DNA from 3 places in the Neobacillus sp. B4I6 genome. Region 2 is predicted to be linked to each of the others. Evidence: riboswitches for the same ligand, from Rfam matches in the RefSeq annotation. Region 2 holds a riboswitch; each other region holds the start of a gene.
The links. A riboswitch is a leader RNA that binds a small molecule or an ion and turns the genes downstream of it on or off. The one in region 2 is predicted to bind thiamine pyrophosphate.

Region 1: another riboswitch for thiamine pyrophosphate. It lies ahead of tenI (thiazole tautomerase TenI); the one in region 2 lies ahead of thiM (hydroxyethylthiazole kinase).
Region 3: another riboswitch for thiamine pyrophosphate. It lies ahead of thiC (phosphomethylpyrimidine synthase ThiC); the one in region 2 lies ahead of thiM (hydroxyethylthiazole kinase).

The regions. Positions count from the first base shown of each region.
Region 1 is NZ_JBNPWB010000002.1:2,545,478-2,549,619, reverse strand. It holds gene QF028_RS14645 (carbonic anhydrase) at 1-385, shown strand, start outside; gene QF028_RS14640 (CBO0543 family protein) at 900-1,364, shown strand; gene QF028_RS14635 (FbpB family small basic protein) at 1,571-1,702, shown strand; partial or broken gene QF028_RS14630 (aldehyde dehydrogenase family protein) at 1,725-1,904, shown strand; TPP riboswitch at 2,032-2,140, shown strand; gene tenI (thiazole tautomerase TenI) at 2,227-2,898, shown strand; gene thiO (glycine oxidase ThiO) at 2,873-4,012, shown strand; gene thiS (sulfur carrier protein ThiS) at 4,023-4,142, shown strand, end outside.
Region 2 is NZ_JBNPWB010000002.1:2,659,793-2,663,934, forward strand. It holds gene thiE (thiamine phosphate synthase) at 1-244, opposite strand, end outside; gene thiD (bifunctional hydroxymethylpyrimidine kinase/phosphomethylpyrimidine kinase) at 241-1,059, opposite strand; gene thiM (hydroxyethylthiazole kinase) at 1,075-1,887, opposite strand; TPP riboswitch at 1,969-2,078, opposite strand; gene dcuS (DcuS/MalK family sensor histidine kinase) at 2,157-3,770, opposite strand; gene QF028_RS15230 (response regulator) at 3,813-4,142, opposite strand, start outside.
Region 3 is NZ_JBNPWB010000002.1:1,318,909-1,323,050, reverse strand. It holds gene QF028_RS08650 (small acid-soluble spore protein H) at 233-412, shown strand; gene QF028_RS08645 (serine protease) at 642-809, opposite strand; gene thiC (phosphomethylpyrimidine synthase ThiC) at 830-2,614, opposite strand; TPP riboswitch at 2,756-2,870, opposite strand; gene QF028_RS08635 (Ger(x)C family spore germination protein) at 3,044-4,142, opposite strand, start outside.

The sequences.
Region 1 (4,142 bases), 110 kb from region 2:
ACAAACATATCAGCCAGTCGTTTCACACCCCTTCGACGATTTAATGAGGGACATCATTATTGCTGTGTATCAGGATAATGTTGAGGAAATCGTTTTGGTCTCCACAAATGATTATCAAAAGAATACTGGGGATATACTGAACAAAATATATAAAAACAAAGAATTACAGGACAAGATTCAAACATTAGATTATCTTTATAAAAATTGCATGCCGGAATTTCCTGAGGGTACGGTAAGTGTATGGCTACAGGGAGGCAAAACTTTAACGGATAGCGTACAAAAAACTGTCAACATCATACGCAATCATCCGCTGCTGCCGTCACAAGTTAAGGTCAAAGAATTATATATTGATCAGGGGAATGAAAAGCTATCAGAAATTGTCTAAGAAACTATTGCTTATGTATATAATGAAATAAAAGTCTTAATTCCTCCAATTATAGGGATTAAGACTTTTTGTTTTGTATTTTAATTATTGTTACAGTAATTAAACTATTATTGAATTTATTTTGATAGCCAGCTGCTCATACTAACTCATGTGCCTTTTTCACGAATACAGCGGTCTGAATGTATCGACCATAACAGCAAGTTCCTGTGTTTCTTTTTTCCTATACTTGCTTCAATTTTTCCTGGATGTGTAGACCGCTTGGATTGGACAAACAATGATGGATTTACTATAAGTACCAATAAAAGTTTTTTGGATATTGAAGTAATACATAATTTCCTTAGTAACGATTCTTATTGGGTAAAGGGAATTGCTAAAGAATTAGTAGAAGCATCAATCGGGCGCTTTTCCGGAAAGCGTTTTTTTTAATGGGTTTTATGCAATTGATAAAATCTTTTATCTTTACTTTGGTTATACTCATTGATAAGCAAAGTAAAGATAGGGGACTATTTTATCTATGGAAAGAATAATATTGTGGTCACTGCTCATAATCGGGATAACCCTATTGTTTTCTAGTTTAAGAAAACCACCAATCAAAAATTGGATTTTAATTTTTTCAGTGGCCTCTTGTTTTTCAACGTTTTTTGGTGTTCTTGTTGTAGAAGAGAAAATGCTCGAATATCCAGTGAGATTTTTAAGTAACTATTTTAGTTCCAGCCTTCTTTATGAAAATCTTCTATTTCCAGTTGTTTGTATTTACTTTTATCAAACGACTTATCATTCAAGATATCTCAACATTGTTCTACAATGTATTTTGTACACCACTGTTTTAACGATAATTGAGTTTTTTTTTGAAAGATATACCGAATTAATTAAATACCATACATGGACATGGATATACACATTTATAAGCACCTTTCTTCTAATGATGTTCATCCGTTTCCTTATGCAATTGATAAACAGGAATGAAAGATATATTTAAGGAATCTTCATTGCAAGGTTTACCATTTCTTTATCTATCTATCTATTGCTTTTCTTTTAATAACTACGAGCCATTTTTGCTCTTTCGCATTTTTCAAAAATAATATTCTAATTAATTTTTCTATTATTTTTAACTAACAGAATTGTTTTATTATTCAGATATGTTATAATAGACCGATCTAAAAAAGAAAAGAAAAGAGTGTTATAATGCGTAAGCATAAAAAATCATTTGAAGAGTTAATAAAAGAGAATAAGCAAGAATTACTTAAAGATAAACAAGCAATCGAAAAAATTGAAAAGCGTATAGAAAAACGCCATGAGGTTAAAAAGCTAGCTTAATATAGCTAGTTTTTTTATGGCAAGCGAAGCTGTTCGAAAAATTACTTTTACCGGTTCCAATAGAGGTAGGTAAGGTACTTGTGAAACAATCTGCAGATACACTTAAGCGTGTTTCAATGGAGCTGGGAGGTCATGCACCATTTATATATTTGATGATGCCGACATTGATTTGGCAGTTGAAGGGGCGATAAAAAGTAAATTTACTTCAGCAATCTAACAGACAAGTATGCACGTTCAATTTTGAAAAAGAAAAACATTTGACATTTCTGCCTGAAGTGTTAACATTATCCATGCAGGGAAATCATTACATGACAATTAAATAAATGACGCAATTCCGCTAGAGGTGCCTTTTTAAAGGGCTGAGATTGAAGTACTACTTCGGGACTCTATGAACCTGATCTGGGTAATACCAGCGTAGGGAAGTGGAAAACGGGATATTTGAAGAACGTATGTTTCTATTTCGAATTTTCGACCACTTTCTTACCTAAAGAAAGTGGTTTTTTGTTTTTCACTTTAGGCCTTCGATCGACGGAATTGGCTTAAAAGGGGGAACGGGTATTTCAACTAGTGTAAAAGATAAAGAGTTACATATTATCTCCAATGGGAGAATGCCAATCGAACAGTTATGTGAAATTGTAAGCGAAATTCATCCATATATAACCGCGATTCATTTGCGGGAAAAACAAAAAACAGCCAAGGAACTTTTCCAAGCCGTCCAACAGTTAACAAATGAAAACATCCCACTATCAAAGATTATCATTAATGACCGAGTCGATGTTGCCTGCGTTACAAGGGCTAGAGGAGTTCAATTAGCCTTCCATAGTTTAGATGCAGGGCTTGTTAAAGAAAATTTTCCTCAGCTTTTGCTCGGGAACTCCATCCACTCCTACGAGGAAGGACAACATGCAAAAGAGAATGGTGCTGATTACGTGCTATTTGGCCATGTCTTTCCTTCGCAATCAAAACCGGGGAAGACCCCAAAAGGACTAGAGGAATTAGCAAAGCTCACCCAATTAGACATCCCGGTAATAGCCATCGGAGGGATTACAACTGAAAATACGGGGCAGGTACTTCAAGCAGGGTCAAAAGGGATCGCAGTCATGTCAGGAGTTTTAGATGCTCACGATCCATTAGCAGCAGTTAAGGCTTACCTAAATGAATTAAATGGAGATGAACAAAGTGGAAAATTCATTTGATGTGGCCATTATCGGAGGAGGAATTATCGGGTCCTCGATTGCCTATCAGCTCGCAAAAAGGGGAAGAAAAGTTGTCATAATTGAGAAGGAACGAGTCGCTTGCCAAGCTTCCAGTGCGGCTGCCGGAATGTTAGCAGCACAAGCAGAGCTGGAACAAGACGGTCCTTTATTCCAGCTAGCTTTAAAAAGTCAAGCGATGTTTTCAACGCTCGCAAGTGAGTTGTTTGAATATACGGGAATTGATATTGAGTATGTGAATAAAGGAATGGTGAAAATTGCCGAAACCGAAGAAATAGCGATTGAAGTAAAAAAACAAGTCATCTTCCAAAAAAAATGGGATCCAACAATAACCTGGCTCGATCCACAGGAACTACGTGAACTGGAACCATCTCTTTCACCACGTGTAGCTGGAGGGATGTATCTCCCTCATGATGGGCATGTACAACCAGCAAAGTTAACACAAGCTTATGCAAAAGCCTCGGAACATTTTAGTGCCAAAATATGGGAAGAGACGGAGGTTCTGTCTTTTGTCTATGAAAACGGTCAAGTTAAAGGGGTAAACACCAGCAAGGGCGTCATCCATTGTGAACAGGTGGTTGTTGCCACTGGAGCTTGGGCGGCGAAATTAATGCAAGAATCAGGAATCGATATTCCTGTGTATCCGGTTAAAGGAGAATGCTTTTCGATTAGAACAGAAAAGCCGATCATCAACGCGACCATTTTCTCCGACAAACGTTGTTATTTAGTACCCAAACGAAATGGGGAAATTTATATAGGTGCGACTGTGATTGAAAATACCTTTGATACCAAGGTAACTCCTGAAGGGATTGCTACATTGATAGAAAGAGCGACTCAATTAGTTCCACAGATTAAGGAGGCAGCATGGGAGCGAGTATGGGCTGGAGTCAGACCGCAGACAGGCGATGGAATCCCTTATATGGGCGAACATCCAAGCTGGCGTGGGTTGTTCGTGGCAGCAGGCCATTTTCGAAATGGAATTTTATTAAGCCCGATTACAGGGGAACTAGTTGCGGACCTAGTGTCAGGTAGCTTACTAGATCAGGAACTACTCTCTGCTTTTCACCTAGAACGGCACAAAGAAACGGTTAGTTAGGAGGTATACCATGAAGGTAGTAGTTAATGGCGAGTGGATCCAATTACCCGACCATATCGTATCTGTTTCAGATGTTCTCAAACATCATGACATCCAAGATAAGGTCGTTGTTGTGGAAGTGAACGGTGAA
Region 2 (4,142 bases):
CAACAGCCAACTCGATATCGTCATTAACAATGAAAGGGATATGATGTGCTCTGCAAATGGCTTGGAGTTCTTTCGCGAGTGTATATTTGTCAGCTCCAGTTAATGCGCCGTCACCCTTTTCTCGATATTGAAAAAGTGTAATCCCTCCGGCAATCGCCTCTTTTAAAACTTCGACTGGATCCTTTAAACAGTTGGTGCTGCCCATGATAAAATAAACACTTAAAGCCGCTCGTAAGTTTTTCATAATTCAGCCAGTTCCTTTGCAATTTTTCTTTTTCGATATGCCCAATGGTTAGTTGGACCATGTCCCTGCCCGATCTCCAAATGGTTTTCAATTGCGGACTGAATAAAATCCTTTGCTATACAAACTGCTTCATAAAGAGTTTCCCCTTTTGCTAGTTCAGCAGTAATTACTGCGGAAAAAGTACAACCTGTTCCATGTGTGTTCTTTGTCTGAATTCTCTTGCTGGTAAAGTAGTAAAATTCCTTTCCATCAAATAATAAATCAGTGGATTCAGACACATTTTCATCATGGCCGCCCTTAATCACGACATTTTTTACGCCTAACGCAAGTAGTCTTTTAGCAGACTCCAGTTTATCTTCCACTGTCAGAATCGACATGCCCGTTAGTACTTCCGCTTCTGGAATATTCGGGGTGATTACCGTTGCTAGCGGCAATAAGTATTTTTTCATGGCAGAAATGGCTTCCATTTGCAACAAAGAAGCGCCACCCTTTGCAATCATGACAGGATCGACAACAATATTTTGCCATTGATAATTTCTAAGCTGTGCAGCGACGGCCTCGATTATTTCAGCATTAAAAAGCATTCCTGTTTTCACCGCATCCGTACCGATATCTTCGCCGATCGCTTCGATCTGTTTTACGACTGCCTCAGCCGTCATTGGATAGACAGCATGGACGCCTAATGTATTTTGGGCCGTTACTGCAGTCAAAGCCGACATCCCGAAAACATCTAATTCCTGAAATGTCTTTAAATCCGCTTGAATTCCTGCTCCACCGCCGCTATCAGAACCAGCGATTGTTAATGCTTTTTTCATTTAAATTACCCCCAGTTATCGATTGAATTGTTTAACAGAAGCATGTGAAATGATATCTTCGGAAGAAACTAAAGTTAATTGGTTTAAGAATTCGATTTGGAAACTTCCAGGTCCCATTTCAACTGTTTTTGCTGCTGCCTTCTCTGCCGCGATTCCATAATACGTTAAAGCAGCCACTGAAGCTTGAAGCAGGTCCTTTTCCACTCCTGCAAACGCTCCAATCACAGAGGTTAATAAACAGCCAGTGCCTGTCACCTTCGTTAAAATTGGATGTCCATTTGACACGACATAGGTTGTTTTCCCATCCGAAACGACATCCTCTTTTCCAGTGATGACGACAAGACCATTTAATTTTTGTGCTGAAGTAATAGCTAGTTCAATGATATTTCCTTTTGCATCCCCAGCATCGACGCCCTTAATTTCCCACTTTTCACCAACCACATTGGCAATTTCGGCTGCATTACCTCTAATCACAGAGACTTTTACCTCGTTCATAATTCTTTGCGCGGTTTCGGTTCGATAGCGGGTAGCCCCTGCACCAACCGGGTCAAAAATGACGGGAACACCGGATTCATTGGCCGCTTTTCCGGCAATGATCATCGATTCTACTGTCTGTGGGTTTAATGTTCCAATGTTCAATACTAATGAACTTGCAATCTTGGCCATATCTGCTACTTCCTCAGCTGCATATGCCATAACCGGTGAGGCACCAAGGGCAAGGAGCCCATTTGCCGTAAAATTCGTAACGACCACATTGGTAATATTATGTACCAGCGGATTATCCTTTCTAACTTCTTCCAACGTTTCATACAAACTATTTTTTTCCATCTCGATTTCCCCGTTTCTTATTTTAAAATAAAAAAACCAGATCCAATAATGGACCTGGTTAGTTAGTCAAAGAAATAATTAACATTCACTTGGCTACTTTCCTCCGCTGGTATTACCCAGATCAGGTCCGAAGGGTTGAAAATTTCTCCATTTTCTCTCAGCCTGTTTACAGGGCACCCCTAGTAGATCTAATACTTTATTTAACTAACTACATAATATTCCTATGGTACTAGAATGTAAAGGAAAAAGTATCAGTTAACATAACATTATTATTGTTTGCTTTTATATGGGAAAGTAACAATAAATGTTGTCCCTTTTCCTTTTTGGGAATGAATTTCTATCTGTCCATTTAATTTTTCCAAGCTTCTCTGCACCAATGATAAACCGATTCCGCGATTTTCACCCTTGGTAGAATACCCTTTGATAAATAAGTGATGTCTTACATCCTCATCGATTCCTTGTCCTGTATCATGGACCTCCAACGCTAGGACTTCATCGTAAAAGTCAAACCTTAAGGTAACTTTTTTATGTGGACGGTCCGCAACAGCATCCAGTGCATTATCGATTAAATTTCCGAGAATCGTTACCACTTCATGGGTTATTTCCTGCTGCTCTGGTTCAGGTAGACTTCCTTCCCCATCAATGATTAATTCACATCCATTTTCCCTGGCGAAGCTAAGTTTTCCTAAAATAAAACCTGCTAAAACAGGATCTTTAAACCGACTGACAACAAATTCTACCTCAGTTTGTTGGTGATCGACAATTTTGGTAATGTATGACGAGACCATTTGATAGTCTTTCATATGAATTAAACCTGATATTACATGCAGTTTATTCATGAATTCATGTGACTGAGTTCTCAGTGCTTCCGCGTATAGCTTTACACCGGTTAATTGTTCAGCTAATTGCTTGATTTCGGTTTTTTCTCGGAAGGTAGCAATCGCACCGACAATCTTTCCTTTGACAACAACCGGAACCCGATTGGTTAAAATGGTAATATGATTGATTTCTTGTTCTTGGTCTAATTGAGATTCCCCCGTTCCTAGAACAGAAGATAGCATTGAATTTGGCATGTAGTCATCCACTTTTCTTCCTAAAAAGGGCCCATGAATGCCAGCTTTTTGAAGAAGTCGGATCCCCTCATTATTTACGAGAGTGGTAAAAGCATCCTGGTCAACTGCCAAAATTCCTTCCTTTGTGGATTGAAGCATCGCACTACGTTCCTCAAGCAATTTTGCCATCTCACTCGGCTCAAGTCCAAAAAGAATCGCTTTGATTTTTCTAGCTAGAATAAGGGCTCCTAGAATCCCAACTAGAATTCCTACTCCCACACCGATCAAAATAATTTTCCTACTTTGTTCAATCGCCTGATTAACTTTTTCTAAAGAAATCCCAACCGCGACTGCTCCTATTTGTTTATTTTCTTGATCATACACCGGAACAAACGAGCGTAAAGACAATCCCAATGTCCCATTGGCAATGGAAATATGCTCTTTCCCTTTTAAGACAGGTCCTTCATCCCCACCGACAAAATGCAGACCTAATAGGTTGCGGTTGGGATGTGATTTTCTTGTTCCATACATGTCCATCACGACGATAAATTCAACATGCGTTGATTGTTTAATATCATTCGCAAATGTTTGGATATCCTTCTCTGCTGTTTTATTTTTAAGCCCATTCATGACAATCGGAGACTTTGCAACAATTCTCGCAATATCTGTTGCTTTTTCAGCTTGGCTATTCTCTGTTTCTTCTGAAATTCTGTTGGTGATTAAAATCTCGGTTACTAACAATGCCATCACGACCACGATACAAACCAGCAGGGTTATCGTCGATTGTAATCGAAGTTTTGGTTTGCCCAACCTTTTTTTCCACCCCAACATGATTCCCCCTTTCTTACAGGCAATCTTTTCAAGGTATTTTCTTTAAACACCGTAACGGTTGATTGGTCTTCCGACGCCGCCGTAATGGATATGAATCTTGACTTTTCCTTCTTTTTCTAAGTAATCAAGGTATCTTCGAGCCGTTACCCGAGCCATTCCGATGCTTTCCGCTACTTCTTCCGCAGATATAGGTTCTTTTTCCTGCGAAATGAAATCGGTAATTTTTATTAACGTATTCATATTTAATCCCTTGGGTAAACTCTCTCTTTCACTTTCTTCTTTGCTATCAATAAATAAAATTTGATCGAGCTCCTCCTGTAAAAGAGCTTTCTTTTCTCCTAATTTGACTCGATAGTTTTTATAATTATCAAG
Region 3 (4,142 bases), 1.3 Mb from region 2:
ACCTTTACAATTCTTTTAGTAAAAAAAAGAGCCTTTCCTTATGGAGAGGCTCTCAGTTTGTCGACAAAAGGGGTTCGGAATGGTTTCATTCCGAACCCCTTTTCTCGCGAATCGATCGCTTTAATGCTCGTATTTTGGCACTCATGAAAATTTATAAACAGGCCCATATACGTATAACAAGTAGTTCAGAGGAAATACTTAAAATGTTTCAATAAGGAAAGGAGGTCGTGACATGGACGTACAACGAGCACAGGAAATTTCTAATTCATCGACTATGGCTAATGTAACGTATAACGGAACACGTATTTATATTGAGCATGTAGACAAACAAAACGGAACAACTACAATCCACTCTCTCGATGAACCAAATAGTAAACAAAGTGTTTCCGTATCAAGTCTGATAGAACATTAATTAGTTAAATCTTCTTCAAGTGAAAGCATAGTTCCTAAGAAAACATCACTTCAAAGTGGTGTTTTCAAGTTCCGTTTCGCATTTGTAATAATAATAAGTGATTATAGTTTTTACTATGGGAATTTATAGAAAAAACTAAAAAACCTTACCCTGATTATTAATCAAGGTAAGGTTACATGGCTATCTTTTTAATACCCTCTTGTTAGATTATCTTTTTGTCGAGTTTTGTTTAATAATATAATACATTTACCTTATTACACTTCAAACATTTTTCATAATATTGATCGCCATCAAAATGATGATCACAATTTTGCTGAATTTCCTTTAAACGCTCCTCTAAAAAAGCAAGGCTAGTTTTCATTTGCGTAATTTCCTCGTTAATCTTTTGAACATTCATCGTATAACCTCCCAAGAAAGTTACTGATATATGCTGCCCCCAGATTGCTTAAACTCCTTAGCTTTTTCCTTCATACCTGTTTCAATAGCTTCCTTCGTATCAAGTTTGTTTTCTTTCGCATAATTACGAATATCTTGAGAGATTCTCATGCTACAAAATTTTGGTCCACACATTGAACAGAAATGTGCTGTTTTTGCACCTTCCGCAGGTAAAGTTTCATCATGATATTCTATCGCTCGTTCTGGATCTAAAGATAAATTAAACTGATCTCTCCAACGGAATTCAAAACGAGCTTTTGATAAGGCATCATCTCTTTTTTGGGCTCCTGGATGTCCTTTTGCCAAATCAGCAGCATGGGCGGCAATTTTATAAGTAATAACCCCTACACGAACATCCTCTCTATTCGGTAAACCTAAATGTTCCTTAGGCGTTACATAACAAAGCATAGCTGTGCCATACCAACCAATCATTGCAGCCCCAATAGCAGATGTAATGTGATCATAACCAGGTGCTATATCAGTCGTAAGAGGTCCAAGTGTGTAGAATGGTGCTTCCTGACACACTTCTAGTTGTTTATCCATATTTTCTTTAATTAGGTGCATAGGTACATGTCCAGGTCCTTCAACCATTACCTGTACATCATGTTCCCAAGCAATTTTTGTTAGCTCTCCAAGAGTCTCTAATTCTGCAAACTGCGCTTCATCATTGGCATCTGCAATAGACCCAGGACGTAAACCATCCCCTAAAGAGAATGCAACATCATAAGACTTCATTATTTCGCAGATTTCTTCAAAGTGAGTATATAAAAAGCTTTCTTTATGGTGGTGTAAACACCATTGTGCCATGATTGATCCACCGCGGGATACAATACCTGTTAACCGTTTTGCCGTTAATGGGACATATCGTAAAAGAACACCAGCATGAATGGTGAAGTAATCAACACCTTGCTCCGCTTGTTCAATCAAGGTATCACGGTAAACCTCCCATGTAAGATCTTCAGCAACACCATTTACTTTTTCAAGTGCTTGATAAATGGGGACGGTGCCGACAGGAACTGCTGAGTTTCGAACAATCCATTCCCTTGTTGTATGAATGTTTTTACCTGTTGATAGATCCATAATATTATCGGCACCCCAGCGCGAGGCCCATGTCATTTTTTCAACCTCTTGTTCGATGGAGGATGAAACAGCCGAGTTGCCAATATTCGCGTTAATTTTAACATGAAAATTACGTCCTATTATCATAGGTTCTGACTCTGGATGATTGATATTAGAAGGAATAATCGCTCGACCTTTTGCCACTTCATCACGCACAAATTCAGGTTTCATATTTTCCCTTATGGCGATAAATTCCATTTCAGGAGTAATAATTCCCTTTTTAGCATAATGAAGCTGTGTGACATTTTTCCCTTTTTTTGCACGTAATGGTTTGCGCTTTAAACCAGGAAACACGTTATGATTGGCACGAGGATCATTTTGATCGTTATACCCATTATCTTCAGGTTTAATTTCTCTACCTTCATATTCCTCAACATCTGCTCGTTCATGAATCCATGTGCTGCGAATAGCAGGAAGACCTTTTGTAATATCAACAGAATAATTTGGATCCGTATAAGGACCGCTTGTATCATAGACGCGTACTGGAAGGTTTTCCTCTTCACCAAACGTACCTGTTGTCGGGCTTAACTCAATTTCACGCATTGGTACTTTAATGTCGGATCTCGAACCTGTTACATATACTTTTTTACTTCCTGGAAAACTAGACATGATGGAAATATTTTGTTCGTTTAATGAAGTCGTTGACATACTTAATCTCTCCTTTTTTTGAATATAAGGACGAGATACAGAACATAACAAGTGGAAAAGCGTATAAAAGTACATCAAAAAGCCGGGACCATAAATGGTTGGACCCGGCTAATATGTATGCAGAAGTAGAGGTGCATTGAAGATTGTCTATTCTAACTTCCCCACGCTGGTATGATCCAGATCAGGTCCCAAGAGTCAAGAAACTTCATCGTGTTTCTTTCTCAGCCCAACTTATTGGGCTCCCCTAGTTATTTATATTCAATTAACAATATTATATATGAGTATCGGTTAAAATGAAATACATAATATTATTTAAAGTGAAATAGTCGTTTTAGATAGTATGTTTAGGTGGAGAGAGAAAGGTTAGATATCTTCTTGCTTGGGTTTTAAGAAGTATAATTCTTTTTTCGTACCCTAAAAAAAGAAGGCTTACTTGTGACCTGACGCTCCATAATCTTTGATTGTTATTTTTACGTTGTAGTAAATTGGAACCTCACTGAATGTTTGATCCCAATCTTTTTTGACTTTTTCCCATACTTTCGGATGCTCAATTCTTAAACGGTTCCCAAAACCAGCAACGTCTACTCGATATTCCTTTTGCGTTTTTTTAATTGTATGATCAACCAATCGTTTTACTTCTTTTTCGGTGGATTCTTCTGCCCTTTTTAGAAATGTATTATCAAAAGAGTTACCTGAAACCACCCAATTCTCAGATAATCGCCCTTCTGATTCGATGTTTACAACAAAAGAGATATTGTTTCCCTTAACATGAGAGGTGATTTTACTTTTCATAGACGCTATCTCATATACGATTAGCCCACTAGTCTGTTTATCAAAACTTTTTACCAAACCGCCTTTCCCCTTGCCTGTTATCCATGTTATCCCCTCCAATTCCTCTTCATTTAAAAAACCACGCAGTTTTTTTGTCTTTCCTTTTATCACGGCAGCTCCTGCAAATTTCACTTCTCCATTTTCCGAGATCACATTTTGCAAAAGAAAACTGGATCCTGATTTTAGCTTACCGTCTAATTTAATAATCGAGATAGGAGGCAAAATTCTTGTCGATCGATAGGCATTATCTACCATTCCAAACAGACGAAATGCTGGAACTTCTCCTGCTTTCTTTGATACTAGGGTATTTCTAGCTCTCCCTTTACTAATAAACATAAGGCAGCTTGGTCTAAAATCATTATCCCGAAGATATTGATCAAGTAATCGATCTAAACTATACGATCGTGCAAGTTTATCACCGATTACAATGACTTTCATATGACTGGCATTAAAAGGAAGATCCGTTACTAATGATAATTCACGAACCTCTTGAAGGATGGAGTCTCCCGTTTCAGAAATATTAACATAAGATTGTTGTTGCGATCCCCCTTCTTTACTCATTGAACTTGCTAATTGTGAGGTAATAAGTTGATAAGTTGTAGTAATCTGATCTTTTTTGGAATAGCCTTCATCTTGTTCGTTTATCTTTTTCTCTATGGTTGACTTCTTCCCTATATCGAATGCCACCCCTACACCT